One region of the Neobacillus sp. B4I6 genome, then DNA from elsewhere that is predicted to be linked to it. Evidence: riboswitches for the same ligand, from Rfam matches in the RefSeq annotation. Region 1 holds a riboswitch; each other region holds the start of a gene.
What was found. A riboswitch is a leader RNA that binds a small molecule or an ion and turns the genes downstream of it on or off. The one in region 1 is predicted to bind cyclic di-GMP.
Positions count from the first base shown of each region.

Region 1 (8,222 bases):
TCCTCCTTTTTTTAATGAATTTCTTTTTCTTCTCCTAACACTTCTTCAATAATGAGTGCTTCGTCACTTTTTGAGAATGTTTCCTTCGTTTCTTTTAAAATGTCCGTAACCTGAGGAGTTATCTCCCGTAACTCTTCCACTTTATCTGTTATATAAGATATATCTTCACTGACCTGCTTAACGGTTGTCTTTAATTTTTCTGCAGTTTCCTTCACCTTATCAGTAATCTCTCTTGGATTTTTCATGATATAGGTAACTTTAGTAGTAGTTTTTTGTACGTTTTCTTTCATCACTTCTCGTGTTTGTTTATCTAAAAGGCTGATTGCTCCGCCAGCAAGTGCTCCAAGTAACATCCCGCGCCAAAATTGATTTTTCTTTGTCATGTTAACCTCTCCTTTAATCTTAATTATTATTATCATCAATAATACCCGTTGATAATAATACCAAAACCTTCTTTCATTTATTTTCCTTCATAGAGGATGGCCACGCAAGTCCAACTGATACTTTTATCCATTTTTTTTGGTTTACTAAATTGGGAGTCTTTCCTAGGAACTTTGTATTGACATATAATTTTCAACATGAAAAGATGGACATATTAACTCGCGGAAAGGGTGACCCAAATGAATTTATCAGAAAAATCGATTGAGAATGTCGAATATATGATTGAACAAATTAAAGAAAAGCTAAAGGTCCTAAACCTTGGAGCCATAAAACCTTCGCATTTTGATGAAGAAATGTACGAGGAATTAAAAGAGATTTATGATATGGTCCTTAGAAAAAATTCATTTAGTCCTAATGAAATGCAGGCCTTAGTAGAAGAGCTTGGAAGCCTCCGAAAAAAATAAGCTAAAAAACCCGTTATTGCAAATAACGGGTTTGTTTTTAATCCTGTTCAGTTAAGATGACAGGGCCATCTTTTGTAATTGCAAGTGTATGTTCGTATTGTGCTGAATATTTTCCATCAATGGTCCTTGCCGTCCAGCCATTGTTGTCCATCTTCGTTTGGTATCTACCTACATTAACCATGGGTTCAATTGTGAAGACCATACCTTCTTTAATTCTTGCGCCTTTTCCTGGCAGCCCGTAGTGTGGAACATCCGGCTTCTCGTGTATCACTGCTCCAATCCCATGGCCAATAAAGTCTCGAACAACAGAAAAACCTTCGCTTTCAACATAGGTTTGAATTGCGTGTCCGATATCCCCAATTCGATTGCCGACAATCGCCTGTTCTATCCCTTTATAGAGTGCTTCCTTAGTAACATTTAATAGACGTTCGGTTTCCTCGGATACCTTTCCTACTGCATAAGACCAGGCGGAATCAGCCAAAGCACCATTGTAATTGACAACCATATCCACTGTCACAATATCCCCATCTTTTAAAGGTTCCTTCCTTGGGAAGCCATGGCATATTTCGTCATTTATACTTGCACAGGTTGCATATTCATAACCCTTATAACCCTTTTGTTCTGGTGTTGCTCCATTTTTCTTAAGAAATTCTTCAACAAATACATCGATTTCCCAAGTGGTTATACCTGGTTTGATTAATTTTCTGATTTCTTTATGACAAGCTGCAAGTATTTCTCCTGCCTTTTTCATTGCATCAATTTCACGTTGTGATTTAAGGACAATCATTTTAGGAGGGTCCCCTTCCTTTTTGTTTATTTTTATGTAAAATATTCAAAATTGTTATTCGTCTAAAAGCAATACCTTTTAGTGAATTACAATTGACCACTATTGGCAACACTATTAATATTAACCCTATCCTGTGATTTTTTCAAAAATACTTTATATGGTGAAACTTTTCTCAAAGTTCATTTTATTGTCATATTCCTTTGTTCTTCATATGGTGCTTTTCTATTCTTTTTGATAGAATTAATGTAAGTGAATAAAAATTAGGTGTGTGAGAATTATGATCGGTGATCGCGTAAAAAAATTTCGCTTAGAAAAGAAAATGTCACTTTCCGAACTTGCTGCTCAAGCAGGCGTGGCAAAATCTTATTTAAGCAACCTTGAAAATAACAAACAAGAGAATCCTTCTATAAAGTTTCTTGAAAAAATTGCAGTTGTCTTAAATATTCCTGTTGATCATTTAATACATGAAGAAGTCAATAAAGCGGAATTAGACATTGATTGGATGAATCTTGTCAAAGATGCAATGAATTCTGGTGTTTCCAAAGAACAATTTCGTGATTTTCTTGAATTTAACAAGTGGCGAATTAATCAAAACGATAAATAATAACCTGCTTTTTAAAAACGTCTGTTTCAATTTGAAAAAAGAAAAGCATTCTACAAATACTCCCATTTGTAGAATGCTTTTTTTATTTATGTACACTGTCGTTCCGTGATTAACTCATAACCTCTTGTTGGCTAAGGAAGTCACGAACTGCTTTTATGGATAATCCCAAGTCTTTTGCTTCTAATATGAGGTCCATCCATTCTTGATCGATTACTTCTACTTCACTTTTTGTAATAACCATTTTTCTCACTCCTAAAATACATTGTGTATTCCAGGTAGCCCGGCCATCATAACAAGTCATACTTGCCTTAGATCCTCGGCTTTGCGTCCCTGCTTTTCAACAGGTTTGCCTTTTTCTGATACTAATACAACTTAAGTATGACTGTATTAGCTTATCGTTCTTATGTGATAGGTCGATTTACTTAATCCTCATTGATATTATATCTAGTGCTATTTTAGTAGGGTGTTGTAATTTGTCGCATTATTTTAATTTTTGCACATTTTTTTCTAACAAATTATGCCAAATATCTACAAAAATATACCAATTACAGCTTAACTCCTTTGATGTTCCATAACTAAGGTCTAGAGCTTTAGACGAAATTCCTTGCCATTTCTTTATTTCCTTGTGGAAACTAGAATAATTTTACAATTCATATGACTTTAAAATTTGTCTAAACTGTGACAATTAGCATATAATTAAACAACGAAATAATAAACTTAATATTGTTAATTTTTAAAATAATGGTGGTGAAGCATTGCGATGACCCTTATTCATGTATTAAACTTTTCCATTCCGATTGCGTTTATTGTGTTTGCTGGGTATGTATTAGACCGCATGTGTAAACCAGATCCCCCGAAAGATAAAGCTGGTGAAGAGTGAATCTATTTATTAGATTCCACTTTCAGACAGCTTTTTCTTTTTTAATAATAATTATTTTCACTCCAATCAGGGAATGCTACTTTTGATGACGAAAGGAGTGTTGAATTTGGCACGTGGAGAACATTTTGAACATAAAAAGAAAAACCACCCAGGTAATTTTCCAAAAGACAGTTTAACGGAAAAACATACGAAAGAAGCTGTTGGAGACGAAGAATTCCTAGTGGTAAGGGAAGCATTTAAAAATCGAGTGGAAGATGAGGAAGAATATCGCGGTGACACAGCTCGTTTGCTGCCCGATCAGACAGAGTAAAAAGGCGTGAGCACTTCACGCCTTTTTATATCCCTAGAATTGGCCTTTTTCCATACTTAAATTTCTAATAAAATGTGAAAATTCAATTGTTTTAAGCCAATTAGCTGCTCTTTCGATATCCTTGGAAAACACCCTGTCTTGTTTAATCGAAGCTACCTGTTCGCGGCCCTTGTCATAAAAAACCCTGGTATGAGATGCCATTTTTTCGATCCCGCGAATTTCAACCGCCTGCATGGCACAAATTAGTTCAATTGCGATAACTCTGCGTGCGTTCTGGATAATTTGATAAGCATGCCTAGAAGCAATTGTTCCCATACTTACATGATCCTCTTGATTTGCGGAAGAGGGAATCGAGTCGACACTGGCAGGATGTGCGAGTGTTTTATTTTCTGAAACAAGCGCTGCTGCCGCATATTGCATAATCATTGCACCCGATTGCAAACCAGGTTCAGGACTTAGGAAAGCCGGTAAATCATTAAGCTGTGGATTGACTAATCTTTCAATTCGTCTTTCCGAGATATTTGCTAGTTCCGCTACGGCAATCTTCATAAAATCCATCGCAAAAGCTATGGGCTGCCCGTGGAAGTTCCCCCCAGAAATCACCTTTTCTCCATCATCAAAAATTAATGGATTATCCGTTGCTGCATTCATTTCGATCTCTAATTTTTCTTTCACATAATCCAAGGCCTGCCAAGATGCCCCGTGGACTTGTGGAATGCAGCGGAGAGAATAAGCATCTTGAACCCGTAACTCGCCCTGCTGTGTTGTCAATAAACTATCGCTTAAATAACGACGAATTCTCGCTGCTGTGTCAATCTGCTGTTTGTATCCCCTTGCGACATGAACTTCTTCTGCGAATGCATCGATAATTCCGTTTAACCCTTCCATTGTCATTGCAGCAATCAGCTCACTTTCATGTGCTAACTGTTCTGCCTCCAAGTAACCAATAACACCCATTGCTGTCATCGCTTGAGTACCATTAATTAGAGCTAGACCTTCTTTTGCTTCCAATGTTACGGGTAAAATCCCTTCTAACTGGAGCGCATCAAAAGCATCGATTTGCTTACCTTTGTAAAATACCTCTCCTTCCCCAATTAGAACTAAGGCAAGGTGAGAAAGCGGGGCTAAATCACCGCTCGCACCAAGGGAACCTTGCTGTGGGATGACAGGAATGATATCTTTATTCACTAACTCTAATAACTTTTCAATGACAATCGGTCTAACTCCAGAAAAGCCCTTTAGTAGTGCGTTAGCCCGAAGAAGGACCATGGCTTTAGAAACAATTTCCGGAAAAGGATCACCTACCCCGCACGCATGGGAACGAATTAAATTAAGCTGCAGGTCTTGAACATGATTCTTATCGATAAGTACATCGCTGAATTTTCCAAATCCAGTCGTAATTCCATAAACTACCTTTGATTCTGAAACAATTCTTTCTACTGCTTCACGGCTCTTCTTAACAGCTTCCATACTCTTGTCTGAAGCATTAACCTTTTGCTTGCCATATAATACATCTTTCATCTGCTCTAACGTTAAGCTTCCACCTGTAAGTGTGATCATATTGTCTCTCTCCTCTACCACTGTAGTATAATAAAGAAAGAGGCTGGATTCCGAATCTATTTGATTTGGAGTCCAGCCTCTTTTATGATTAATTGATTGAATATTATTAGATGCCTCATGGGATCATTCCATTCCTTAACTATCTTATTGATAATTATTGTATGTGATGAAAAACTTATTTGTCAATTTAATTTTCTGAATTTTAGCACGATAACACTTTAGTACGATAACACTCTAGTACGATAATAATGAAAAGCGGAAGCGCCGGTTTAGCGGCGTATGAGCTACAACGATTTAAAATAAAGGAAAGTTCCGTTATACTATAAAAAGGTCAAAATGGATTTACCCGAAAGGAGTTACTATGAAATCTCTCGTACTTGCAGAAAAGCCAAGTGTGGCTCGTGAACTTGCTCGTGTCCTTGGCTGCAATCAAAAACATAAAAGCTATATGGAAGGCAATCAATATATTGTCACATGGGCCCTTGGACACTTAATCGAATTAAAAATGCCCGAGCATTATGACACGAAATATAAAACATGGAATTTGGAAGATTTACCGATCATTCCACAAAAAATGGGCTTGATGGTCATGAAGCAAACGAACCATCAATTCCGTGCCATTGAAGCGTTAGCCAAACGGAAAGATATTAACGAATGTATCATTGCAACGGATGCAGGTCGTGAAGGCGAACTGGTTGCCCGCTGGATTCTTGAAAAGCTCCACTTTAACAAACCTTTAAAAAGATTATGGATTTCTTCACAAACAGATAAGGCTATAAAGGATGGGTTCAAACAATTAAAACCAGGCAAACAGTTTGAGGACCTCTACCATTCAGCAGTTTGCCGAGCAGAGGCTGATTGGTTAATTGGTCTAAATGTGACAAGAGCATTGACCACCAAATACAAGGATCCTCTATCTGCAGGTCGGGTTCAAACCCCTACGCTTGCACTTGTTCTTGAGCGTGAGCAGCAGATTCAATCCTTTGTACCAAAGGAATATTGGACAATTCGGGCAGAAATCGGCCCGCTTTCAACTGATTGGGAACGAGACAATGAAAAGCGCATTTTCGATAAAGTAAAAGCGGAAGCGATCCAATCGAAAATCAATGGGAAAAAAGCTGTGCTTGAAAAAATTGAGCGAAAGAAAAAATCAGAGCCGCAGCCTCTACCCTATGATTTAACAGAGCTACAGCGTGATGCCAATAAGCGATTTGGTTTTTCTGCAAAAAAGACTTCGACCGTCTTACAGCGTCTTTACGAGCAATACAAATTAGTTACTTATCCAAGAACCGATTCACGCTATTTAACAACAGATATGATGAACACAATGACAGACCGCCTGCAAGGAATGGCTTCTGGATATAGAGATGAAGTCCGCCCTCTTCTTGCAAATAGGGGTATTGTGCTTGCCAAACGCGTTTTTAACAATGAAAAGGTAACGGATCACCATGCCATTATTCCTACGGAACAACGGCTGAATCTTAGTGAACTCGATTCAGATGAAAGAAAACTATACGATATCATTGCTAGACGGTTCTTAGCCTTGTTTTTACCTGCTTATGAATATGAAACCATTCAGGCTACCTTCAAGGTAGAAGGTGAGACATTTACAGCAAAAGAAACAAATGTAATCGATTTGGGCTTTAAGAAAGTCTTAGGAAAAGAAGATACTGAACATGCTGTAACTGGCCTGCAAAAATTAGCCCAAGGTCAGTCCTTTACGGTTAAAAATAGCTCCATCAACCAAAAATGGACCGAACCACCGCAGCGCTATTCTGAAGCGGATGTTTTAGCTCAAATGGAGAAATTCGGTTTAGGAACCCCAGCAACCAGAGCAGAAATTATTGAAAGACTTGTGGAAACAGAAGTTGTTGAACGGCAAAATGGGCGCTTCCATCCAACGAAAAAAGGCAAACAACTAATCGACCTTGTCAATGATGAATTAAAATCACCAGAATTGACAGCCAAATGGGAGCAGGAACTGGAACGAATCTCAAAAGGAAAGGCAGACCCAAAAGCCTTTTTACAAAAAATTCGCCGTCAAACAGAGCAGCTGGTTTCTGAAATTAAAACGAGCGACAAAACGTACCGGGCTCACAATTTAACCGGCTCGAGATGTCCAGAATGTAACGAATTCTTAAAGGAAAGAAATACAAAGGATGGGAAAATTCTTGTTTGCTCAAGTCCTGAGTGTTCTTACCGGAAAAGAAAGGATCCGAAGCTTTCCAATCGCCGCTGTCCACAGTGCCATAAAAAAATGGAGATTCATGACGGGAAAGCAGGCGCCTACTTCCAATGCCGCCGATGCAATGTCGTTGAAAAAGCAGAAGACAAGAAAAAAGCAGTCAATAAGAAAGAAGCACAAAAACTTGTCCAGAAATATACGCAAAAAGAGGATTTTGGAACAAGCTTAGGTGATTTACTGAAACAAGCCTTAAAAAATCAAGACTAACAAAATGAGTTGTCCGATAAGTGATTGGAGCGGAAGGTACGAGATCCTCGAAAATGCTATCGCATGTCAATAAATCATAGAAAATTGTACAAAATGTTCACATTTGCCTAATTTGTATTATAATTAACTTACAAAAGTTAATATTATAAGGGCGGTGGAAACAATGGAATTATCCCAGTTCATGGCTCCAACTTCATTGTCAGGAATTATTACATTTTTAGTCCTATTTTCCGCAGGTGTTTATTTAAATATAAAAGTATACGGCAGCAAGTTGCAGTAAAGATAAAAATCTTTACTGTTTTTTTGTTTTATCAGGTATCCTTTTGCTAAATGGCTTTCAGTTTCTTTTTCCAATTGGAAACGCTACAATAAAGGAAGATTCAGAAGAAAAGGAGACGTACATATGAGTGAATTTCAAAAAAACCTTGAAAAATACGCTGAACTAGCCGTTAAAGTAGGCGTAAATGTTCAGAAAGGTCAAACCTTAGTCGTAAACGCCACCTTAGATGCGGCTGAATTTGTTCGTCTGATTGTTAAAAAGGCATACGAAACTGGTGCACAAAATGTCATCGTTAACTGGAACGACGATACCGTTACGAGAACAAAATATGACTTAGCTCCCGATGAGGCATTCCTTGAGTACCCTGTTTGGCGTGCCAAAGAAATGGAAGATCTAGCAGATCAAGGCGCTGCCTTTATGTCGGTTATTTCCACTAGCCCTGATTTGCTAAAAGGCGTGAATCCAGAACGGATTGCCAACTTCAATAAAGCTGCTGGAAAAGCA
Region 1 covers NZ_JBNPWB010000002.1:3,975,283-3,983,504, forward strand. The annotation lists gene QF028_RS21950 (YtxH domain-containing protein) at 12-383, opposite strand; gene QF028_RS21955 (DUF1128 domain-containing protein) at 621-845, shown strand; gene map (type I methionyl aminopeptidase) at 883-1,632, opposite strand; gene QF028_RS21965 (helix-turn-helix domain-containing protein) at 1,910-2,236, shown strand; gene QF028_RS21970 (anti-repressor SinI family protein) at 2,346-2,477, opposite strand; cyclic di-GMP riboswitch class I at 2,508-2,597, opposite strand; gene QF028_RS21975 (hypothetical protein) at 3,214-3,426, shown strand; gene hutH (histidine ammonia-lyase) at 3,460-4,986, opposite strand; gene QF028_RS21985 (DNA topoisomerase III) at 5,348-7,438, shown strand; gene QF028_RS21990 (aminopeptidase) at 7,842-8,222, shown strand, end outside.

Region 2 (8,222 bases), 390 kb from region 1:
GAAAAAGGAATTATTACCGAGGAACTAATCTGGGGCGACGCCGATTCAATGATTGAATTAACAAAAAAAATCGCCTTCCGTGAAGGATTTGGCGGCGTACTTGCTGAAGGGCCTGCACGTGCAACTGCACTTTGGGGTGCACCTGAATTATCAATGTCTGTTAAAGGCCAATCCATCCCTGCCTATGATCCTCGCGGCATTCAAGGTATTGGACTTGGTTACGCTACAAGTAACCGCGGTGCATGTCACCTTCGTGGGTACACTGTAGCCAGTGAAATTGCTGGTATTCCTGAACCAACTGACCGCTTAAAGCCAGAAGGAAAAGGCGAATTACTAAAAGTATTCCAAGATATGCTAGCATTCTCAGATTCTATGAATATTTGTAAGTTCTCATCCTTTTCAGAAAACGCAGAGCATTATGCGGAGCAATACAGTGCAATGACTGGAGTTCAACTAACAGCTGAGGATGTTATGAAGGCTGGGGAAAGAATCTATAATCTTGAACGTTATTACAACAATCTTGCAGGCTTTAATAAACGTGAAGATGACTTCCTTCCAAAACGTTTTACAGAAGAACCGGCGTCTGGAAACAGTGCGGGCCATGTAAGCCGGATGGATATCATGTTAGAAGAATATTATCAAGTTCGCGGCTGGAAAGACGGACTCGTAACAGATGAAAAGCTTCGTGAATTAGGAATTATCGATCCTGAAGTAAAACAACCTGTCTAAGACATTACTTAAGAAAGCTTCTGCACAAATGCAGAAGCTTTTTTTAATACGTAGGTTTTTGACATCGCTAACGCTATTCTTAATCAGCCGCCAATTCTTGTTGTTTTATAGCGGTAATTTTTGATTAACACATCTAAAGCATGATCGTCCTTTGCACAAAATCGCACTTGGACGGTATTCACCTTAAAACTTGAAGTAAAAGAAATTTCCTCTTCCGAAAGTATTTGTCCCTTCCAGTTATCCGCCTCATAGACGTAAGGAAACCTATCTGTTCTCTGTAAAGCACCAAGTTCTTTAAAATACATGCCAAGATGTTCAATACTAATACCACGAAACTCTAATTCTCTGATAACCATATCAGCCACCTGCAACAGGCGGAAAAAGAGCAAATTGATCCTTTTCTTCTACTTTTGTCTGAAGGTCATCAAGGTGGATGATATTTCTTCCGTTTACATAGACATGAACAAATGGAAGCAGTTCCTTTTCAGTTGTAAAGATTTCATCTTTTAATAGTGGAAACATTTCTATCATTTTATCAAGTACATCTATTACCCGTTCACCATCAGGCTGAACGTCTACTGTTACCCCACCGCATATTTGCCGGAGATTAGCAAACACTTTTACGAGCATATGAATCCTCTCCTTTCTACTTATTTCAATATTAAGACCAAACTAAGCAGTTGTCACTTTGTTTATTATTTTTGCAAATATAAAAAGGCTGACGAAGTGTTCGACAGCCTTTACTAGATAACGCTAAGATTATGGGTGTAAAAATGACATTGGTAATTTTGCAAAGCCTAGGTATAATACAAGCACCCATGCAATGATAAACTGAATCCAGAATACAGAAGTTCTTCTGTTATTAGCCACACGTCCAAGGATCATTTCAAATAATCCGATTATCCATAGACCTACAACCGCTTTTAAAATATACCACACGTCAATTCTGTAAACCGAAAACAGAAGTCCTACACCTGTTGCTATTATAACTAAGTATAATACTCGTAAGATCATTTGTAGAATTTTAAATCCTTTTGCTTTTCCACTTTTATGTAAGGAAATTGCAACGAAAAATAAAATTAAAGCTAAAACCCATGCAGTGATATGACCGTGAATCAATACAGTACCTCCTAATGAATGAAATTCATTTATTTCGACCTTATCATACCATAAAACATTAATAAAAACGAAAAAAGTAAGTCAATCTAGTAACAAACATGGATATGTTACCCTACTATTTTGAGGTGTTTAAAGAGTGCCTATTGCTTAATGGTATTTTTCAGTGTTCCAATCTTTTCAATGGTGACTTCCATCTGATCGCCAGGGGATAGAAATTTAGGAGGCTTAAACCCTTTTCCTACTCCAGCAGGTGTGCCGGTCGCTATAATATCTCCTGGTTCAAGTGTCATTCCGGCTGAAAGAACGGAGATAACCTCCTCAATTGGAAAAATAAAATTCTTTGTATTTGAATTCTGTCTTACTTCCCCATTTACTCTTGTTTCTATATGTAAATGGTTTGGATTTCCAATTACACTTTTATGGACAATCCATGGTCCCATTGGACAGGTAGTATCTAAGCTTTTACCAATGAAAAATTGCTTGTGTCTTGATTGTAAGTCTCGTGCGGTCACATCATTCAGAATGGTATAACCAAAAATGTAGTCGAGGGCCTCCTCTTTTTTTATCGCCCTTCCCTTTTTACCGATGACGACAGCTAGCTCCCCTTCATAATCAAGTTGATTTGTTACATCTTGATGGTTTAGGACTGTTTCATTCGGTCCAATAACCGTTGTAGGGGCTTTCGTAAAGACCATTGCATGTTCCGGGATATCTGCTTCACTTCCCATTTCAATCGCATGTTCTGCATAATTTTTTCCCACACAGAAAATATTCTTGTTTGGTCTTGGTATAGGAGCTAGCAAGGTGACTTCATCCAAGGAGACATATAAAGATGCAGCATGCCCACCACTAATTACCCAATCGTGCAAAACTTGGACTTGTTCGATAAAACTTTCTCCTAAATCGATACATTCCTGCATTGAAGAAGGAAAACTTCTCTTCCCTGTCCTTGCTTCTTCAGCAGAATTTAATAAAAGTACTTTTGATTCATCTTGGTCTACTAAACCAACAAATGTTTCTTGATTACGTTCTACTGTTACAAATTTCATGTTTTCACCTCAATTTTTAGTAATCACACCTTACCATATTAAAAGAAACAGATGAACCGAACAAATAAAAAGAATTATAAAAAGCTGAACCCTAATTAAATGGAATCAGCCTTAACTATTTTTAAAAGTATCAATAAATTGGATGATTGCTGGTCCTAATTTTTTGCTTCCTTTTCCCCGGGCATTCTCTTTTTACATCGTTCATTGATAAGTAATGCTGCACTCGATCCTGAACCTTATTTTCTGATAAAAACAACACCTTAAAGATAGACCAGAATAATATAATCGCCGTTAATAAGAAAAAAATCAGGAGCAGTCCAATCATTGCCGCCACTCCTCATTTTCTATAAACACGGACGACGGAATTTGAATTCCAGATGCCTCTAGACGATCATAAAATTTAGGGCGGACACCGGTAGGTACAAGCCTTCCGATTATTTTCCCTTCTGAGTTAAGTCCTTCTTGTTTAAAAGAGAAGATATCTTGGAGAACGATAATTTCTCCTTCCATCCCTTGTACCTCAGTTATATTGACAATTTTTCTTGTTCCGTCCTTTAAACGTGTTTGCTGTATAATCACATCAATTGCCCCGGCAATTTGCTCACGTAGTGCTTTTATCGGCAAATCTACACCAGATATAAGAACCATTGTTTCCAACCGAGCAATCATATCTCTTGGACTGTTTGAGTGCCCTGTAGCCAATGAACCATAATGTCCCGTATTCATTGCCTGCAGCATATCAAGCGCTTCTCCTCCACGTACTTCCCCGATAATAACGCGGTCTGGTCTCATCCGTAGTGAGTTCCTGACAAGATCTCTAATGGAGATGGCTCCTATACCTTTTATATTGGGCGGACGTGACTCTAGGGATATCACATGCTCTTGTCCCAATTGAATCTCGGCTACATCCTCAATAGTTACGATTTTTTCATCATCTGGGATAAAATTTGACAAAACAGTGAGTGTGGTTGTTTTGCCAGATCCTGTTCCTCCGCTGACAAACATATTTAACCGTGCTTTCACACAAGCATCTAGAAAGATAGCCATTTCCTCTGTGACTGTTCCAAAGTTAATCAAATCTTCAATCTGGTAGGGATCCTTTGAAAATTTCCTGATTGTTATAGTTGGTCCATTTAATGCCAAGGGGGGAATGATCGCATTAACACGCGATCCATCCGGAAGCCTGGCATCTACCATTGGAGAACTTTCATCTATTCTCCGTCCCAGTGGGGCAACGATTTTGTCTATTACACTCATGACATGTTCATTGTCTCGGAATTGAACTGGCGTTAACACCAACTTCCCTTTTCGTTCACAGTAAACTTGGTTGGGTCCATTCACCATTACCTCTGAAACATCTTCATCTAAAAGGAGGGAATTAATTGGTCCGAAACCAGTTAGGTCGTTGATTAGCTCATCATCTACTTTTTTCCGATCAATTTGCCCGCGGAATTCTTCATCTTCTTTTATTATTTCGACTGTCATTCCGTCAAACTTTGGAATGATTTCCTCAATTTCTTGCTCTTTTAACTCTTGCAAAATTTTCTTATGAAGAACATTCTCTAATTCCTGATGTTTGTTAGCTTTTTTCGCCTTTTCATTTTCCTCGTCCATTAAAGGTGTCTTCAACAATTTTCACCTCCGTGAAATAGAAATAGCCCCACCTTTACCAAAGGGGGGATAGAATTCATAGAACAACCATATATACATAGAAAACCTATGCAGACATAGAATATCTATTTTGAAACACCCTGATCTTTCGGTAACTGGCTGGCTTAGTGCAAATGCACCTTAGCCCCTGTAGCTTTGCGTCACTGATTTTCATCAGCTTTGCCTTTATCGAGACTCAGTGTTTATTTTTCCGACTGATCTCTTAATCACATAATAGAACGTTTTACCCTTATCGGATATCCTACTATTTTATCATTTTGCATTGTGAATCATAGGTTAATTGAACTATTTTATATTCATACCCCTAAAAACAAATAAATAAAAGTGTAAATAAACTTAAATGACCTCGGTTTCCAATATATTTGGGCGAATCAATCACATTAGCTGTGCCCATACATAGGATGTAGAAGATACTATGAAAAAAGGGTGTTGAAAATGCCAGCGATTGTTGGAGTTGCACAGGTCATTACACTTGGCAGCAGTTCTGTTTTCCATATTGGAGATGTTTATAAAATTATGCCATTTTCCAATGCAAAAACCTTTTCCGGTGCTGGTTCCTTTAACACAGGGGAAAGCTTACGGCTCCATAATAATGTTAGTTCCACGAATACCAATGATCCTGATGTATATGATCAAGGAATTGCACTTAATGCTTAATGAATGGGTGATTTTTAAATGAATTTCTATATCCAGCAGTCCATTCAGATTAATTTTATTAAAATTGGCGGGATTACCAATTCCTCCGTCCTACAAATAGGCAGTGCGGGGATTATCAAACCTACATCTCATTTATATAATACCGGTGGATTTACACAACCCGCACCAAAAACTTCAGGCTCTTTATTAGGGACACCAGCCGTACCATTACAAGCTGCTGTAAGAGAACAAGATAGGTAAGCTCCCTATCATATAGAAATCGATAAACTTATTGGCGAAATAATTGTGAGGTGATTACATGTATCAGGATTATTCCCAATATCTTCAATGGCTACAGATGTGTATTCAAGCACAGGAGCAGCGAATTCTAACTTTAGAGAACGCTCTCCAAAAAATGAAAGAAGATATCAAACAATTAAATGAAAAAAAAGCCATCCATGTTGATAAAATTGAATATAAATTTGATCAATTGAAAGTTGAGACTCTTGAAGGAACATTAAACATAGGTCTAAACCCATCCGAATTATCAGGAATCGAGGACTTCGCAGTACAAAATCAATCCTTAACCACACCAATATCACCCAAGGATCAAATGCAAAGATCAATGAAAATCGAGGAAGCTATTTACAGATATTTAGAAACAGATTTACCTCAATTAGTTGAAAATGCCCAAAGGGAATTAACCGTTCAACCGAATGATGAATATTTATCGTTCATAAAACAAGACATCATTAAACAGCTTCCTATCAGGATTGAACAACATATAAACGCCCATTCCTCTGGCAGCCGCTCTTTTGAAAATGCCCCTTCGGACGATTTAGTTATAGAAGCATTAAAAAAGGAAATTCAAAATGGGGTATTTGTTTTTTTCAGCAATTTACCTGAAAATATGAAAGGGATGAAATCAGAATGAACTTCGAGGTTTATAACCGAGAACTCTTTGTCCAAAACATAAAAATCACTGGGGTATCAAGCTCCTCGTTAGTAATGGTGGGAGATACGGAAACGATCCAATTGGCCTCAACCTTTGATACCCCTGCAGAATCGTTAATCATAGGCCCGTTTGTTCCCCTATCACCGGAGTGACCATCATGTTGCAGAGAACCTCTTGTGTAGACACTATAAATATTAAGATTGCCTCTTTTTCCTCTACGGTACAGCTAGGGGATTCCTGTATCATTAATGGACTTTCAAGAGCAATCGCTGTCCAAAGGGAAGCTGACGTATTTTATGGAAATGAGGGGAATTTATCCTCTTATCGAGTCTTTTCCGAACCTATTCCTTTTCTACCTATCAATGAACCTTTTTCATACTCTCGTCAAAATCCAAACCCACTAATTAAGGTAAGTAAAATTGATATTATCGGGATATCTTCATCTTCCCTTTTACACGTTGGGAACAGCCGCCATGTTTCCATGGAGGCTAGAGTTAAGCATATTCGACAGTTACTTCCTATTCAAAGAAAAGAAGAAGAAGTAGTAGAAGAACAGGGACAAAGATAAAAGCATAAGTTACTTTAAGAGAAAATGCCGGGAATATACTAAAAAGGATGTTTGTCATGCCAGCGATTATTGGTCCTGTCCAAATCCTTCACGTAAGTGGAGGTATAGTGCAATTTGGAGATACCGTGTATATCTCTCCAAAGAGCACCTCAAAGACAAATGCTGGTTCAGGTGCATTTAATACTGGTGGATTTATCGTATCGAATTCCGGATTAAGTGGAACCAATGTTCTTGATACCAAGTTAATTGACCAGCCAATTGTCGGGAATAATTAAAAAATGACATGAACCATCCTAAATGGTCTATGTCATTTTTTGTTCGTTTAATCCTCAACCTTCAAAATATGAGCTCCATCAAAGAAAAACAAGTACTTTTCTGTGACCTTTCTTTTCCATATTTGTTCAATTGCTCTTGTATATAAGTTAATTTGCATCTTGTAACGGTCTTCAAGTATGGACTTTGCTTGGTCAAACCCACCTTTATACCTGTCGGAAATTTGATCCGTTTTATAATCGACCAAAATAAGACCGTTTTCTTCCTCAAAGACACAGTCAATGATCCCTTGCACAAAAACAGATTCTTCTTCATCCTTCCAAGTGGGGTACACATCACGAGCAGGCATGGAAAGGGTAAAGGGAACCTCTCTGTTGATTGCTTTTGCGTTAAAATATCTAATCCCTAAATCTGAATGAAAGAATTCAACAATTAAATTTTTATCAATGACCTCTGCTTGGTCAGAGGTTAACAATTCGTTGTTTACCATCCATGTTAACTGTTCCTGGAGAGATTCTTGACTAACTGAATTGGTTAAATCTACGTGCTGCATAACCATATGCATGGCAGATCCCCGTTCAGCTGGACTTAATTGCTTTTCCTGCATAAATTTCGGGCGTTTAACTATCGACTTTTTATAGCGATTCACATGGTTCACAAGGTCCGTCCCACTTTGTTCATCTGCCATTTCTCTTTGGCGTTTCATTTCAGAAACGGATTGCTTGGAGCGATGGGCTGCGGCACTTGGGAAGGAATATTCCCAGTCTAAGCGCGACTTAATTTCTTCAACAAATGGCGACGTGGCTGGGACATGTTCCCCTTTTTGGACCATTTCAAGAAATTGGTCTTCATTCATTCCGATTTCTAATTCCGTCTTCTTGATTTCTTCTGCACTTATTAGTGAAATTTTCCATGAAGAAGGATGACTTGTAATTTCCTCAGGAACAAGGGCATTTCCCGTACCACTAAGCCTTAGTTCATTGGCGTCCTGATGGCGAACAAGCGCTGGTCCAATCCAGTCAATATAGCTTGAAACCGCTGCCCGCTCATAATCCTTTAACAACCATTCTGTATGGGAGGAAACTTCATTCCATTGGTCGATTTTTTTTTGCGCATCTTTAAGCGTAGCCGTTAAATAAAGTTTTTCTTTCGCCCTTGTCATCGCCACATATAACACGCGCATTTCTTCCGCGAGCATCTCCATTTTCTTTTTTCGCTTAAA
Region 2 covers NZ_JBNPWB010000002.1:3,582,098-3,590,319, forward strand. The annotation lists gene QF028_RS19835 (aldehyde ferredoxin oxidoreductase family protein) at 1-729, shown strand, start outside; gene QF028_RS19840 (hypothetical protein) at 813-1,085, opposite strand; gene QF028_RS19845 (ubiquitin-like small modifier protein 1) at 1,087-1,359, opposite strand; gene QF028_RS19850 (YisL family protein) at 1,489-1,848, opposite strand; gene QF028_RS19855 (fumarylacetoacetate hydrolase family protein) at 1,989-2,897, opposite strand; gene QF028_RS19860 (hypothetical protein) at 3,028-3,222, opposite strand; gene QF028_RS19865 (CpaF family protein) at 3,219-4,511, opposite strand; cyclic di-GMP riboswitch class I at 4,656-4,742, opposite strand; gene QF028_RS19870 (spore germination protein) at 5,004-5,225, shown strand; gene QF028_RS19875 (spore germination protein GerPB) at 5,244-5,465, shown strand; gene gerPC (spore germination protein GerPC) at 5,524-6,138, shown strand; gene QF028_RS19885 (spore gernimation protein GerPD) at 6,135-6,311, shown strand; gene QF028_RS19890 (spore germination protein GerPE) at 6,317-6,727, shown strand; gene QF028_RS19895 (spore germination protein) at 6,784-7,002, shown strand; gene addA (helicase-exonuclease AddAB subunit AddA) at 7,050-8,222, opposite strand, start outside.
Region 2: it holds a riboswitch for cyclic di-GMP, as region 1 does, so the genes downstream of both, QF028_RS19865 (CpaF family protein) here and QF028_RS21970 (anti-repressor SinI family protein) in region 1, are expected to answer to the same signal.

Region 3 (8,222 bases), on a different contig from region 1:
CATCCCCACTGTCATATTTCTATTAAAAGAACACGCGTTCCTATGTTTATTTATCACAAGAGCACATAAAAATATTTCTGACTGAATAAAGACAAATAACCGTTAAAGAAAAAATATAAGCCTCCCTGAAAATCAGAGAGACTTTTTTACACACACGGCCAGATCATTTATTTGTCTTTTAATACCAGTAGTGAACAGCACTCCACATGTCCAGAGTGTATGTGCCAACACATGGGTATTGGTGAGTTACTTTGATAAATAATACTATATAAAAAAACAAGCCAGCTAATATTACACTGGCATGTCCATTATACTTGCTTTTCTTAATGTCTAATTTGAAAAATAACATTTGTGTCTACAGCAATATTTTGTTCTTTTTAATCCAATCACTACCATAATTTACCTGTGAAATACTAATCAAAAAGAGAAGTACCAAAGCGAACAATCCAGGATGGATTTTCTTCTAATTTGTCTTCTTCCTTTAACCCCGTAAGTATGGCAACCCATTTGCCTTCATTTTGACCAGTTTCTACCTTTTGTTTCTGAATCTTTCCTTTCTTTTGTACATATACATAGGTCGATTTTCCAAAGCCCATGATGCTCGTTTCAGGAACTGCTAACAACTGCTTTGACTGTACTACTACATCAAGCGTGGTATAGTAGCCAGGATATAGGCCCTTTTGTGAATCTAGACTTGCTTTAAAGGAATAGTATGGAATAGTTTCTTGTTGTGTATCTTTATCCTTATTTGCAGTTGTTTTATATGTAGGATAATCACTAACCTCCGCAATTTTCCCTTTCCATTTCTTATTTGCTACTACTTTAGAAGTTACTGTAATAGATTGGCCTGATGTAATTTTTGCTTTTTCTACTTCTGTGAGCTTTCCTTCAATTTGAAACGGATCATTAGAAGCGATTTGCATGATTGCTAGTTGCTGATTTTCTTTTGCTCGAAAACCTTGACCTACATTTTGGTTCAGGTTTGATATTACACCTGCAGTGTTGCTGATGACAGTTAATGTTTCGAGCTCAGCTTTTAGCTTTTCAGCCTGCAACGTATTTTTTTCTACTTTTAGTTCTGCTGTACGGAGCTCAGCTTTTGCTTTATTTAGTTCAGCTTGAAGTGACTGGATCGTGATAGCTTTAGTAGCTATGTTAGCTGAATCAACTGCATCAGTTGTATCAGTTGTATCAGTTGTATCAGTTGTATCAGTTGTAGTGGTTGTATCAGGTGTAGTGGTTGACACAGCTTCTCGTATATCCTGCTCTAATGAAGTGATTTGCTCTTTCATCTGAGTAACACTTGTTTCTGCTAGCTTTTTATTTACTTCTACTTGTCCAAGCTCAGCCGCGACTGTTGAGCCTTCATAAGAAAAGAGCTTTTGTCCTTTTGTAACTGTTTCCCCTTCTTTTACAAAAATCTCTTGTATAGATCCTTTTGCTGCATTTAAATAAATCGTTTCAGCATGACTTTGTACAACACGACCTGACACTGTTTTTGTTTTAGTAAAATTTTTTTCTGTTGGATTTATTAACACTAACGGCTTAGATTTACTTTTTTTAACTTCTATTACAGCTATGCTTAACATCACAGAAATGAATAAAAGAACAAGGATCCCAAGTAAAATCCATTTCTTCTGACGCGAGGTACGTACTTGTTCATTTTCTATACCAATTCTTTTTGCTGTTTCCATAACCCTACCCCCTACTGTCATCCTTCCAACTAATTGTTACTATTTGCGTGTCCATTATATATGTCCCCTTCAAATTTTATTCATAAATCGTAAGAGACCTGTATTCGGTAACTGGCGGGCATAATCATCCAACATGATTTTAGCCCCTATAGTTTTGCGTCATCATTTTTCAATGATTTTGCCTTTATCGTACAATTTATGGATTATACTAGTATTATAGATAATATTTACTGATATTAGAATTTTTTTGAACTTTGTTCCCATTATTATTTTACTATCGAGACCCTTAAACTTATAATTTTAATAAATAAATATCTGTCCTATTAGAAAGGATATATTCATGAATGATATAAAACTGATTTTATCGGAAGAAATAGGTCGACTAATTGATGAATTATACAAATGTAAAAATGAAACCTTAAAGGAAAAAATTTTAAAGGAAATTCTTCAATTAAATGACGCTATAATGCTTTCAAATGACTATGATTTTTAGAATGGAGTGTAGTACGCAATATGGGTCCTATGTGACATAAAAGAGAGATAGATTTTCATCTTTCTTCTTCTACTAAACTGCCCCGTTAGTGGAACAACGAAAAAAGGCTGCCGAAGCAACAAAACCGTTCTTGAGCTAACGCCCCCGATAGTTTAAGTGTAATATTTCACAATCTTTCTTGTGAAATAAGAAAAAGGCAACCTTCATCTTGAAGAATCGCATTCGTTACATAATAAAATAAGAAGAATTTGATTAAAAAACACTAGTGGAAAATTTATATCTCAAGTGTTTTAGGGCTTTTACTTTTTAATTATTTGCTTTCGTTCTTCCATTTGAGGCGGTTCTTCCATCCAACCATTTTTAATCATTATTTTTGCACCTTTATGGGAATATTCAAAAATGTCTTTCATAAAAATAGACATTTTTGCTGGTAAATCATTTTGCATACTAAATGCTCGCCACCGAGCTGCCTCGGACTAACGGCGCACATTCAGTCTTTAAACCTAGTGCATAGTTGAACATGAGGGTTCTCCTTCCCGGAAGTTTGCCTTCGAGCCAAATCTTCAATTTTCAATCAAAAAGTTACTACTCAATAAATTTCATCTATGACTTACTTTCAATCTACTTAAGCAACATTAAATTCACTTATTTGTTTCTCCTCAATAGAACAAGCAATAGCCCAAATAAAGCCTAGTAATTCTCTAGCAACAGCAACAACAGCTACTTTTCCACCTTTTCCTTTAGAAGAGATGCGATGATATTTCATATGAAGACGGTGTTGAGCCTTCCAAGCAATACGTTTTGCCTCTGGATCTTGATTTTCTTGACGTTTAAGCAATTCACCTTTAATGAGATGGTCGGTGACGATAAGACCAACAAACTTCTACTATGGAACGACGAATTTGAGAGTTTCCGGTTTTGGTAATCGAACCTTGCCAACGACTTGACCCACTGGAATATTCTTTCGGGACGAGACCAGCATATGACATTCGTTGTCTAGGATTTGAAAAGCGAGAGAATTGTCCAATTTCAGCTACTAAGGTAACGGCAGTTACTTCTGCAACTCCTCTTAATGTTTGAAGTGCTTGAATAACAGGAGCGTGTTCACTTTGAAGAGCGCAACTAACAACAATTGTATCTATAGATATATTGTTGAATTATGAATTGAATTCATTGATAGAAACAACGCTAAACTATTATTCAACATATATAATGACATATATATTAATCGTATTTGCTAATTTATATTTTGTTTACTCGAATCATTTCTAAATTATAGAATTGGAAATCCATTTATACATATATATTAATATATATGATAAATTAATTATTAAAAATATTACTATCTTATATTATAATATATATATCAACATATGTTTTAAAAAATATTATCCAATATTTATTTTATCTCAAATATAGGAGATCCAACTTTAAATCCTTGCATATATTGATGTAAACTTTAACAGATATAATGTTATTTTCAATGAAAATAAAGATAAATCATATCATGAAATATTTAATAACATATGTATTAACATATACTTTAAAGTTATTATTAAAATATTTATTTTATCCCGAATACAGAAGGTGTTCTTCACGATCTTTTCATTTAAAAACGATTTATAGGTATTTTATTTATTAGATTTATCTCTCAAAATAATTAGATATAGAAATGACCATATCCTCAACGAAATTAAATTTAATTTATATTTAAAACACTTTACATCATATAAATTAACATATACTTTAAATTCATTTTCAGAATATAAGTGTTTCTCCCTAAATGTGATAATGATTACCATTCTAATCATTAATGGATACATTGGAAACTATTAAAATAATCCTTTCTAAAGACTAAAATAGTGTTCTATATTAATCTTTAATGAATAAAATCAAAAAAATTACCATTGATACAATATGCATTAATATATATAATGACATATGTTTTAAATATATTAATAGAATATATTATTCTCCAACAAGGTGTTTTATTATTATGTACCTCAAATTAAATATTTATACTCGCTATCTCAAATTTTTTTAGTTAATATCTTTTGTATTCACCAATAAAGATAAAAACAATTTATACAACATAATATAAGTTAACATATATAATTATCTCTTATTAATGAACTTAATTAAAAAAATCATTTCTGACATCCAATTTACTAGGGGAAGTTCCTTAAAAGTAGAATTATTTCTTGTTAGCAAGAGAATATATTTATTTAAATATTATCGACGATAAAAATTATGGCTCATTAATAATACATATTTTAATATATATATTGACATATGTTTTGCAAACTCTATCAAATTATGTAATAACATAAAATATAATGTTGTTAATAGCATCTTTTTATATTAGTACAATCATGCTAAAATAGTTAAAGATTTAATATATAACAAAATATACATTGATAGAGGTGAAAGTGTTGACAGCAAAAATAATAACGTTTGGAATCAGTAAAGGCGGCTGCTCCAAGTCGACTAGCAGCGGCATCACTTCTTTTCTCTTAAGTAAAGATGAAAAGGTTTTGGCCATTGACATGGACGGTCAAGGAAATTTAACTAGTTTCCTAACAGGCGAATATGACATATGCAATGCGTTTGAGGAAAAGACCGTTCTTGAGGCCATATTGGAAGAAGATGCTAGGTCTTATATTATCAAAATCAAAGAAAATCTCGATCTGATTCCCTCAAACGATTTCCTTGCTACTCTGCCTAGAAAAATGTTTGAAAAACATCTCAGATTGGATGCTTTGCAGAAAGCATTAGAGCCGGTAATGGAAGATTATGATTGGATCATTATTGATACGCCTCCGGCACTCTCAGAGCAAACTGTAATGCCTCTTAGTACATATTCAGAAGCTGGAAGTTTCGCTGTAGTCATGTTTGATGGTTCTATGTTTGCTTATTATGCCATTCCAAAATTTTTGGAAATTATCGAAGGAGCCAAAGAGCGCTATAACCCTTCATTAAAAACAGCAGGTATCCTATTCTCTTTAATTGATTCAAGAGCCAAAGAAAATGAAGTTATGTTAGAAGCAATTGAGGAGGATTACCCTAATGTGAAATTCAATACGATCATAAAAAGAAAAGCTTCTACTAGACGTTTAGCAATCGAAGGTTTTGAAGGAAATGCAGAATTAAGAAACGCCCTAGAATATTACTTTCCCTTTGTAGAGGAGTTGAAAGAACGTGTCAGCCAAAAACAGCCTCAAGGATCGAATTAAAAAGCCTAATCCTACCCAAGCGTTCTTTAATTCATATGATAAAAATGAAGATGGCACTAGCAAGGTAGATACCAATGAAAACGAAAACAAAGTTATTAATGTTGATGAAAACAAAAACGTTAATAAAAATAACATTAATAAAGATGTTAATATTAAGGATAATGATAAAACATATGTTATTGATGACAATAAAAACAACAATATTGTTGTTGATAATGATGAAGACGAAAACAAAGTCATTAATGTTGATGAAAACAAGAACTATGACAATAAAAACAAAAATATTGTTATTGATAATGATGAAGACGAAAACAAAGTCATTAATGTTGATGAAAACAAGAACTTCAATAAAAACAACAATAATAAAAATGATGATATTAATGATATAAATAAAACATATGTTATAAATGACAATAAAAACAAAAACATTGTTGTTGATAATGATGAAGACGATGATTATCTCCGAGATTTAGCTTCCGGAAAGAAACCTACGAAGAGAAAAAACAAGAAGGTTTTTACCTCCTTTTATATGGATCCAGACTTAGCTATGGAAGTGGACAAAATCGCTTCCAGGGGAGAAAAAGGGGATAAATCCAAACTAATTAACATGGGAATAAGAAAATTGTTAGAAGAGTACGGTGTTATTGAAAAAAAATAACTTTCGAATCACCTTTATATTGCATTTAACCTAACTCAGGTTTAAAAAAGTGAGCCGTTTCCCGGAAACTATTTCTCTTAAGCTAAACTTTCATATTGATAGCAATAAAAAGCTAGACCTATTCACAAAAATAAATAGGTCTAGCTTTTTTTACTCTAAAAATCCATGACTCGCATTTGTAAACACTCCTTTATTCCTCCTATAAATTAAAAATAACTGGTACCATATACCATATCAATAACAACGAAAGTACTACCTTAGATTTAAAAGCATTGTGTAATCATAAAAACAACAAAACGCTAATAATAACGATAACATATGTTATTCATAACATTATGATAAGTCATTTGAGCGATGGTCTGTTTTCCAAGCCTCTTAGTACATATTCAGAAGCTGGAAGTTTCGCTATAGTCATGTTTGATGGTTCTATGTTTGCTTATTATGCCATTCCAAAATTTTTGGAAATTATCGAAGGAGCCAAAGAGCGCTATAACCCTTCATTAAAAACAGCAGGTATCCTATTCTCTTTAATTGATTCAAGAGCCAAAGAAAATGCTTGAGGAGGATTACCCTAATTTTAAATTCAATACGATCATAAAAAGAAAAGCTTCTACTAGACGTTTAGCAATCAAAGGTTTTGAAGGAAATGCAGAATTAAGAAACGCCCTAGAATATTACTTTCCCTTTGTAGAGGAGTTGAAAGAACGTGTCAGCCAAAAACAGCCTCAAAGATCGAATTAAAAAGCCTAATCCTACCCAAGCGTTCTTTAATTCATATGATAAAAATGAAGATGGCACTAGCAGGTAGATACCAATGAAAACGAATACAAAGTTTTTAATGTTGATGAAAACAAAAACGTTAATAAAAATAACATTAATAAAGATGTTGATTTTAAGGATAATGATAAAACATATGTTATTGATGACAATAAAAACAATAACATTGTTGTTGATAATTATGAAGACGAAAACAAGGTTATTAATGTTGATGAAAACAAGAACTTCAATAAAAACAACAATAATAAAAATAATATAGATAAAACATATGTTATTAATGACAATAAAAACAATAACATTGTTGTTGATAATTATGAAGACGATGATTATCTCCGAGATTTAGCTTCCGGAAAGAAACTTACGAAGAGAAAAAACAAGAAGGTTTTTACCTCCTTTTATATGGATCCAGACTTAGCTGTGGAAGTGGACAAAATCGCTTCCAGGGGAGAAAAAGGGGATAAATCCAAACTAATTAACATGGGAATAAGAAAATTGTTAGAAGAGTACGGTGTTATTGAAAAAAAATAACTTTCGAATCACCTTTATATTGCATTTAACCTAACTCAGGTTTAAAAAAGTGAGCCGTTTCCCGGAAACTATTTCTCTTAAGCGAAACTTTCACATTGATAGCAATAAAAGGCTAGACCTATTCACAAAAATAAATAGGTCTAGCTTTTTTTACTCTAAAAATCCATGACTCGCATTTATAATCACTCCTTTATTCCTCCTATAAATTAAAAATAACTATGGTACTTTTATTATTCACTTTTATTTATTGATAATAAAACAACAAAATTGTTAGAACCGCTAAAAGTACATTTCTTAGTTCTTTTTTCTCTGCTATAATTTCTAATTTTTAACTCGCTTTAACTCCAAGAATGCTAATATTCCATTTGAATTGTTGGACGACACACTATGTATTATAGATTATTCCAGTAACGGCGGGAAAAAACTCACAATATATTTGACCTAATAGCTGTGAATGATCAATCTGTAACAGAGCAGCACATTGATTAAGAAATGAAAAGCCTGGGTTTCACCATATGGAATTAGACGGAAATGAAGGAATAGGATTTTTGAAAAAAAAGAAAATCGTCAAATTATGGACGGTTTACATAGAGGGATTTCCAGATGCCTATAATAGACGAAAATTATTTTTTATCACTGGAGACAGTATCCTTTGTTTCATAAGGAATCTTTTCTTCTTGTTGTTCTTCGTTTAGGTCTTCCATAGGGATAGGATCCACATTTCTCCCACTTTCAAATTTATCAAACAAACTTTGATTGGATGTTTCATATTTTTCAGGTTGATCCATTTAATTTGTTTTAAGTGTTTTGCTACTCTCTTTATTTTCCATCCTAACACT
Region 3 covers NZ_JBNPWB010000001.1:215,463-223,684, forward strand. The annotation lists gene QF028_RS01140 (efflux RND transporter periplasmic adaptor subunit) at 414-1,694, opposite strand; cyclic di-GMP riboswitch class I at 1,798-1,887, opposite strand; gene QF028_RS01145 (hypothetical protein) at 2,035-2,187, shown strand; gene QF028_RS01150 (DUF3231 family protein) at 2,487-2,633, opposite strand; gene QF028_RS01155 (hypothetical protein) at 2,813-3,025, opposite strand; gene QF028_RS01160 (transposase) at 3,033-3,335, opposite strand; gene QF028_RS01165 (ParA family protein) at 4,620-5,420, shown strand; gene QF028_RS01170 (hypothetical protein) at 5,386-6,078, shown strand; gene QF028_RS01175 (ParA family protein) at 6,492-6,638, shown strand; gene QF028_RS01180 (hypothetical protein) at 6,631-6,819, shown strand.
Region 3: it holds a riboswitch for cyclic di-GMP, as region 1 does, so the genes downstream of both, QF028_RS01140 (efflux RND transporter periplasmic adaptor subunit) here and QF028_RS21970 (anti-repressor SinI family protein) in region 1, are expected to answer to the same signal.

Region 4 (8,222 bases), 1.5 Mb from region 1:
GACCGATGTGGACTCTCTGTCGATGATTCACGCGGAGGCTTCGATCGGGATCGGTGTTCATGCCTATTCTCCATTAGCCGGGGGATGTCGATAACGCAGGAAGTAAAAGCATCAAGACAGAGTAAAATGGATAACCATTCCTTAGACGAAGGTTATCCATTACACTTAACTATTTTTTACTATCTCTTGCGGCTTGTTTCCTAGCTTTTTTACTTTGTGTCAGCTCGCCTCCAAATTCTGTATCTGCTTTATTACCGCCAGTATGGGGCTGATTTCGATTGTTATTACGGTTTGTCATCGTATTCCCTCCTCCGTGATCATATGTAGATTTTCCTTGATGTTTCAAATAAGCCACCATTTGAAGTAACGTAAGTAGGATCGTCTGCTTCCTAAAACGTAAATTTTAGCGGCTAATTTTATAGTGCTTTTTTACCATTAGATTTATTCCCTAAATAATAGGATTTTCAAAGAATAAATAGCTGACAAAAACGTTTGGAAATCCCAAGTGTTTTTAGTCAGCTATTTATTGTTAAATATAAAAGCAAATTTATATGCTATTTTAGATATATTTGTTGGAAATCTACCTACATCTACTTCAATATCATAGATACTTCTCCATTCGAATATCCGTCCACATTTTACCTTGCCAATAGGTAAATTTTTCGATCCGGCCAATTTCTTTGTAGCCCAGCTTCTGATAGAGTTTCTGTGCTTGTTCGTTAAATTCAAACACGCCTAATTCAATCCGCTTCAGCCCTTGCTTCTTAATCTGTTCCTCCATATATTGAATCGCATCATAACCAATCCCTTTGCCTCGTCCTTCGGATTCACCAAGAGTGATCCCAATCCAGGCGGTCCCAGGCTCTTTTTTGTAAAGATAGTTCGGATCGACTACATAGTTCATTTCACCGATTAACTGGTCATTCAGATAGATAAGATAGATGTGATGGTCTTCCAGGCGTTTTGTTAAGTCCACCAGGGACATTTCTTCACGACGTTCCATTTCCGATTGGTTTTGGTTCGGGCGAGTCAACGGAATTAATGCTGGGTCGTTTTCCCAACGATTAAACACCTCAACGATGTTTGAGGTAGGTTCAGTTAATTTTATAAAATTAGTCGTCATTGTGCTCTCCTCTCTAATCTGCTCCATGATTAATCATCCTTTAAGATGGTGCTAGGATATTTTAGTTGATCTAGTGAAAAAACCATTGCTCTACCATCTTCCTTTTCAGGATACATGATATAGTTTGACTTAGTTATGAATTTTTCACAAATAACAATCAAATGAGGTGTATTTTAGTTGAAAGTGATTGAAACAGAACGATTGGTCCTTCGCTGGTTAACGCAAGATGATGCCGCGTTTATTCTCGAGCTTTTGAATGGTCCTTCTTGGATACGGTTCATCGGTGATCGAGGGGTGCGGACGTTAGAGGATGCTAGGAACTACATTGTAACGGGACCGATGGAGATGTACTCCCGGCTGGGCTTTGGTCTTTATATGACGGAGCTAAAAGATGAAGGAAGGACCCCGATTGGGATTTGCGGATTGATTAAACGCGATTCTTTAGACGATGTCGATCTTGGTTTTGCTTTTTTATCAAGGTTTCAAACTAAAGGTTATGGTTTTGAGGCAGCTTCAGCCACGCTTGTCTATGGAAGGGAACAACTGGGTCTGAAGCGGATTGTGGCGATTACCTCTGAGGACAATGATGGGTCATCGAGACTGCTTGAAAAGGTCGGAATGAAGTTTGAAGAGATGGTTACCCTCCCTCATGATTCGGAGGAACTTAAGTTGTTTGGGGTTGATTTTTAAGTAGGTTTTCAATAGAAAATACCTACAGTTCATATTAAGCCGTTCTCATTTGGAGTACCCGCAACAATAAAGACATTTATAAAAGCAATGCTTTAGGTAGCGCATCGCTTTTTTTATTGTTAAATCAACGTTTCTGTCAATTAATGTCGAACTTTTTAGAATTATATTTATTTGTTTATTAGAAAACATATAGTACCATTGTACTATGAGCCTTAATATTTTAATTCTTTAATTAGTTAAAAGCAAACCTTTCGAAAGACTGGGACGCAAAGCTACAGGTCTAAGGTTTTAAACTATGATCGCTGGGTTGCCTAAAATTGTACATATTTTAGGAGGTTGTATTATGATCGTACCAACATGTGAAAAAGAACTAGATAATGAATGGGTGGAGCTTATTAAGCAAGCTCTAGCGCTGGAAATATCCGTTGATGAAATTAGAGATTTTCTTAATAAATAATGGAGTCCATCATACTATGGAAAAACGTCAGAAAGTTACTAAAATGTAAGTCGTTTTTTGCCCTATCCATAAAAAAATGTAAAAGATAAAAGAGTTGATTACAGGATAAGTGATGAAAATGAAATATAAAGGAAGCATAACTGCGTTTATTCTTGTTCTAATTACTAATTGTTTGTATATAACCTATTATTTTTCTAGAGATGGATACGTTGATACTATTGAATTTATAGGTTTGCCAATAATGCTAACACTCGCTTGGTGGTGTGGTAAACAGTTTGACAAAGTGAAATTATTTATGGAAAAAGATAGGAATCAAAGTAAGGAATTACAAAGAATTAATGAACAGTTTCAAGTTATATATGAGAAATCGCCTATTGGTATTACTCTCATGGATAAAAACAGCAGACCTGTTATGGCTAATCCAAAGTTACAAGATATGCTTGGGTATAGTGAGAAAGAATTACAAAATATTACTTTTGGTGATATTAGTCATCCCGATGATACTACTATAATTATGGGACTCTTGAATGAATTATTGGAAGGAAAAATCGACCATTATCAATTAGAAAAGCGTTATTATCGTAAGGACGGACAATTGGTTTGGGGTAAAGTAACTTCATCTCTATTTCCTGGAAAAAATGATGAATTATCCTATGTCATCGGAATGGTAACTGATATTACTGAACGAAAGGTAGCTGAACAACACCTTATAGAAGCTTATCAAGAGATGGAAGATCTTTCGAATAGAGATGGATTAACAGGCATTGCTAATCGTCGTTATTTTGATGAATATTTGATTCGAGAATGGAGACAGGCTGTACGCTACAGTAAACCACTATCGCTAATTATGCTTGATATTGATTCTTTTAAGGAGTTTAACGATACATATGGTCATATGGGCGGTGACGAATGCTTAAAACAAGTAGCAAGTATTTTAGAGGAGACCGTTAAGCGACGAACAGATTCAGTTGCTCGCTATGGCGGTGAAGAGTTTGCAATCATTTTGCCGGAAACAGTTATAAATGATGCTTGTATTGTGGCAGAAAAAATACGCTCTACCGTTGAAGAGTTACATATTCCTCATGTAGGGTCTAATGTTAGTAAATTCCTTACAGTCAGTGTTGGCGCTGCTACAATAATTCCAGATTTTAATTCTAATCCAGAGGATTTAATCCGTGAAGCAGATAGGGCACTATATCAAGCAAAACAAAAAGGTCGCAATCGAGTTGAATCATATAGTAAATATAGTGAAAGAAAGCTACTCCCTAATATTGTTTAAGTGGATTAGCTTTATTTATTTGACATGATCCACTAACCGGGACCCAGTCCTCATCCTTTTCTTCTATTGCCTGTAGAATGCATGATTTAAATCTTGGAACCATTCCATTAAATACGGCAATGCTTCTTTTAGTTATATTGCGGTCCCCTTCTAATAAAAAAACAGATGGAGCTATGCCAACTGTCTTAAAGAAACCTAATTTTCTTTCTGCGACTTTTCCAAATTTTCACGAAAATTTGCCTGTTTTCACTTTTAAAGAATTTAATATTAATGAATTTCAACGGTGTCCAAACTTCCTTCATCTGATACAACGGCACACTATTCACCCACTTAAATTTTTTTATACTACCATTATAGTACAAAAATTCCAAAAATTAAATTATTTATACCTGAATAAATAATTAAAACATCTGTGACATTAGAGCACCGTTAGTTAGATTTTCTTATTAAACAAAAGGAGACAAGCATACAAATTATATCAATATAATTTGTAATGAAATTGTAATTCTGCTGAGATGTCACTGTTACACCTTCCTAGTATATTTAAACTATCAAATCACACTAGGAGGTAACAATCATGCTAAAGAAATTCATCGTAGCATTTGTCATTATCGTTTCTTGCGGCTCTTTGTTCGCTAACATGGGTGATAAAGCGGAAGCAGCATATTATAATTCAAAAGCAGTTTCGGTTGCAAAGTCTAATTTAGGAGTACCTTATCGTTGGGGCGGAATGTCACAATATGGCTTTGATTGTTCAGGACTTGTTAAATATTCCTATGCAAAAGCTGGAAGAACGCTAAACCGTACAGCGGCTCAAATGTTCTATGGAAACGGATATCGTATCTATAATTATATACAACCAGGAGATTTAATGTTCTTTGCTCCAACCAAGGCAAGTCGCCCGACACATGTTGCCATGTATATCGGGAATGGTAAAATGATTATGTCTTCTTCTTCAAAAGGAGTCATGATTACAAGCACAAATAACCCATATTGGCATCCAAGATATATTGGAACAAAACGCGTTTAATGACCATCTAGGAAGTTATCTATAGATAAGTATCAAAAAGTATTAAATTTAAAAGCCTGTATTGATGATAACTAAGTTATCATCGATACAGGCTTTTTCTTTTTTAAACTAAAGCCCCCGTTAGCCTTAACAAATAGATTAATTTTTTTGCAAAAACTTAATATTTTTTATTAGTATTTTTCAGGTTCTTCTAGCCTTGGAAGAGCTTAGTGTGTTCTTGGCCACATGTTACTTTCTACGCTACCCCTAACTTAATGGCTTTTGGGAACCTTGTGGAACGTAAAACGGTGGCACCTTAATCCATCCGCGTTTGCGCATTAAATGTTTTAATCTAGTTGCGAAAGCAAATTTTTCTGCTTGAAACTGAATAAACAATAAACCGACATCTGTACGAATTGATTCGGAAGCAGCACCAGCAGCACGCATAATTAAACTAATGATTTTTAAAGATAATTCGTTTGCAATCACATCATCCGTTAATTTAACACCAAGTGGAATACTGTTAGGGTCTGATTTTGGCATATCTTCAGGGGCAGGAGGTAATGTAATTCCTTCCTTAATCATGAAATCATGGAGCCGTTCCCTTTGACTGGCCCCTAGCTTCATATCTTCTTCAAGTATTGCTTTTAGTTCATCATCCGTCGTGGTATTAATACCTGCTTGAACAGATACTTTGGCTAATTCAAGTCCAGATAAGTAAATCCAGCATGCCATCACTTCTCCGACATGAAGAGGTTGGTCTTCGTCTTGAACTGTCAGTGATTTCATGGCATCCATGATTGTTTCCATTATATTTACCATGCGATTCCCTCCTGATCTATACATATTTTTTGTTAGGAAAGATTTTTTATTCAGGGAGTACTCACCAACATTTTGGAAATTTTGTCAAAAATACAAATTTCAACCTAAAAAAGTCGATTTCCTATATTGAAAAGGAAGTAACAAATTTATTAAAAGTTCAGTTCACTATGCTGGTTTAATGGTCATTGTCTAATTAATTTTAATTCCTCCGTGAAGGGAGCAGTAAAAATCCTACTTATCAGTTTTACTAACAATGTGTTAAGTTTTATTAATTTTTCATTAGATGTAAATTCAAATATAATTAACGTAATGATAGTATTAAAATCACTCTTTAATTTATATTTAAAAATCAAAATCTTTAAAGAAATATATTGTCGAAAGAGAGAGACATCTAGAATGGAAAACACCACTCATGTTTTGATTAATATACTCGCTATATTGTTCAATATCCTATTTCTGCAATACACCTTATATAAAAGGAATATTGAGCAGCTTCAAATCGAAAGAACGGTTTTCGTGATGATTAGTGTGATGATCGCCACGAACATCCTATTTCCCATCGAATTGGGAAACGGATTCATCTTTAACCTGAGTTTGATCCCTCTGGCTTTTGGGAGTTTCTATGCCATGAGATTTATCAGAGTTTGGTTTTTCCTCCTATTCCTGTTCCTTGTCCTGCGGTTTCTGGAGGGCAACGATTATTTATGGCTCACTATTTCAACGGTGCTGCTTTTTTGTCTACTGTTCACCCTGTTTCGCAACCGCTTTCAAATCCTTGCGATGAAAGAGAGACTGCTCTTTCTTGCCGCGTTCATGCTGTTTATCAGCATCTGGTGGTTGGCATGCGTGTATTATTTTTACCATATTTCCTATACCGTCCTTTTCTGTCTCGCTTATATTTTCAGCCAAACCGGCGGACTTTATGTCTTTGGCTATATTCTTGAAACCGTCCGGCAGCAGCATGCTTTAATGAGCAGGGTTGTAAAAATGGAAAAAATGGAAGTGGTCAGCCACTTGGCAGCGAGCATCTCCCACGAAGTGAGGAATCCCCTCACGACGGCAAGAGGATTCATGCAGCTTCTTTGCGAGATGAAAGATGCCGATGAGCGACAAAAGGAATACATCAGTATCGCTCTGCAAGAGTTGGACAGGGCGGACAGCATCATCCGCGATTATTTGACGTTTGCCAAGCCTGCACCGGAAAATATGGAGGAATTGGAGATAAAGGAAGAAATCGAAAAATCTTTGCAACTTATCGAGCCGCTCGCCAGCATGAACGGTGTGCAATTGAAAAAGGAAATCATCGCTTGCAGCTTGAAGGGAAATAGAGGACTGTTCCAGCAGGTGTTGATTAACATCCTTAAAAACGGTATTGAAGCAATGCCAAACGGTGGAGAGCTGACGATTACTTGTTTTCAAAAAGATTCCACCATTAAAATCACCATTAAAGATGAAGGCATCGGCATGAACGAAGAACAGAAAAATCGGCTCGGGGAGCCGTACTTTTCGTCGAAAGATACCAAAGGAACTGGTCTTGGTATGATGGTTGTTTACCGAATTGTTGAGACGATGAAGGGAAAAGTCAGTGTAACAAGCCAACAGGGAAAAAGGACAAGCATCACGTTACTATTTCCAACAAATATTGAGAAAGCAATAAACAAATAAAGCCGGATTTCCAGCTTTATTTATTTGCAGGAATATTTGATCTCTTTCGAAAAAGAAAGATAAATTGGTAACACTTGCGCTTGCCAGTGGTTCCAGCATTCTCGATATTCAGATTTATGGTTACGAATTACCTTTTTCTTTTTTATCATATAAAAAAACAGAACATACCTTTTATTTTATTATTAACTTATTAAAGTATCTGTTTAGTTTATTAACCATCTTCGATAACTATGTTAAGTAATGTAGAACAATCACTACAATCAGTTAATATGTTAAATCAGATATCTCAACAAATTAACCAATCACAACAACAATTACAACAGCAACAACAAAACCAAGGGCAAACCGGTCAAATGAATATGATTAATCAAACATACCAGCAATAAATGTGTTAAAACGTAGCTGATATCCTTTTGTTATCAGCTGCGTTTTTTTATTATTTGTACCTTCACTTTTTTTAGAAAAAAACTTTGAATGGCAATACTTTTCCCCACCATCCATTATTAATGCATCATTCGAGATGGATAATATAGGTAATTTTACATTTAAAACTTTTGTAGTCCTCCTGAAGAGGATCTCGACTGTTCCCTTTTAAATTTATTCCTAACTATACTTGTTTAACTGTCGCCTGCATTTTATGGAGACGATTGCTACGTTAGATACGAAAAAGAGCTTGTTCTTATCACATAACGACCCTGAAACTGTGAAAGCACTCAGTACCTTTAAATTTCGTTCTTAAATGGTAGTAAAAATGAGTACCCCTTTACATAGCCTAAATAAAAAAGAGAAGGAAACAATGTTCCCTCTCCATAGCATTCTATTTTAGTATCAGTAATTTAATTTATTCTAATAAAATGCAGTCTACTACTCCTTAAAATAAAAATACTTAGTTTTTACAAATAATACTCAATCATTTTTGCAAACTTTTCTTTCAGTTTTTCTTTTATAGATAATTGATTGACGTCAGAGGATGTTACTCGCTTTGAATTTTGGATGTCTTCATTGATGACTGGCTTTATTTTAGAAATAAAGACAGGGTCATGGATATAGCAGTTCATTTCTTCATTTAAATGAAACGAGCGCGAATCAAAATTTACGGTCCCTACCATCAATATGTTTTTATCAATCAAGAATACTTTACCGTGTATCACTCCCTTTTTATAACCGTATACTTCTA
Region 4 covers NZ_JBNPWB010000002.1:5,513,169-5,521,390, reverse strand. The annotation lists gene QF028_RS29565 (hypothetical protein) at 170-298, opposite strand; gene QF028_RS29560 (GNAT family N-acetyltransferase) at 602-1,123, opposite strand; gene QF028_RS29555 (GNAT family N-acetyltransferase) at 1,301-1,813, shown strand; cyclic di-GMP riboswitch class I at 2,045-2,128, shown strand; gene QF028_RS29550 (anti-repressor SinI family protein) at 2,157-2,270, shown strand; gene QF028_RS29545 (GGDEF domain-containing protein) at 2,389-3,549, shown strand; gene QF028_RS29540 (C40 family peptidase) at 4,127-4,579, shown strand; gene QF028_RS29535 (DUF3231 family protein) at 4,826-5,380, opposite strand; gene QF028_RS29530 (ATP-binding protein) at 5,777-7,045, shown strand; gene QF028_RS29525 (phospholipase D-like domain-containing protein) at 7,939-8,222, opposite strand, start outside.
Region 4: it holds a riboswitch for cyclic di-GMP, as region 1 does, so the genes downstream of both, QF028_RS29550 (anti-repressor SinI family protein) here and QF028_RS21970 (anti-repressor SinI family protein) in region 1, are expected to answer to the same signal.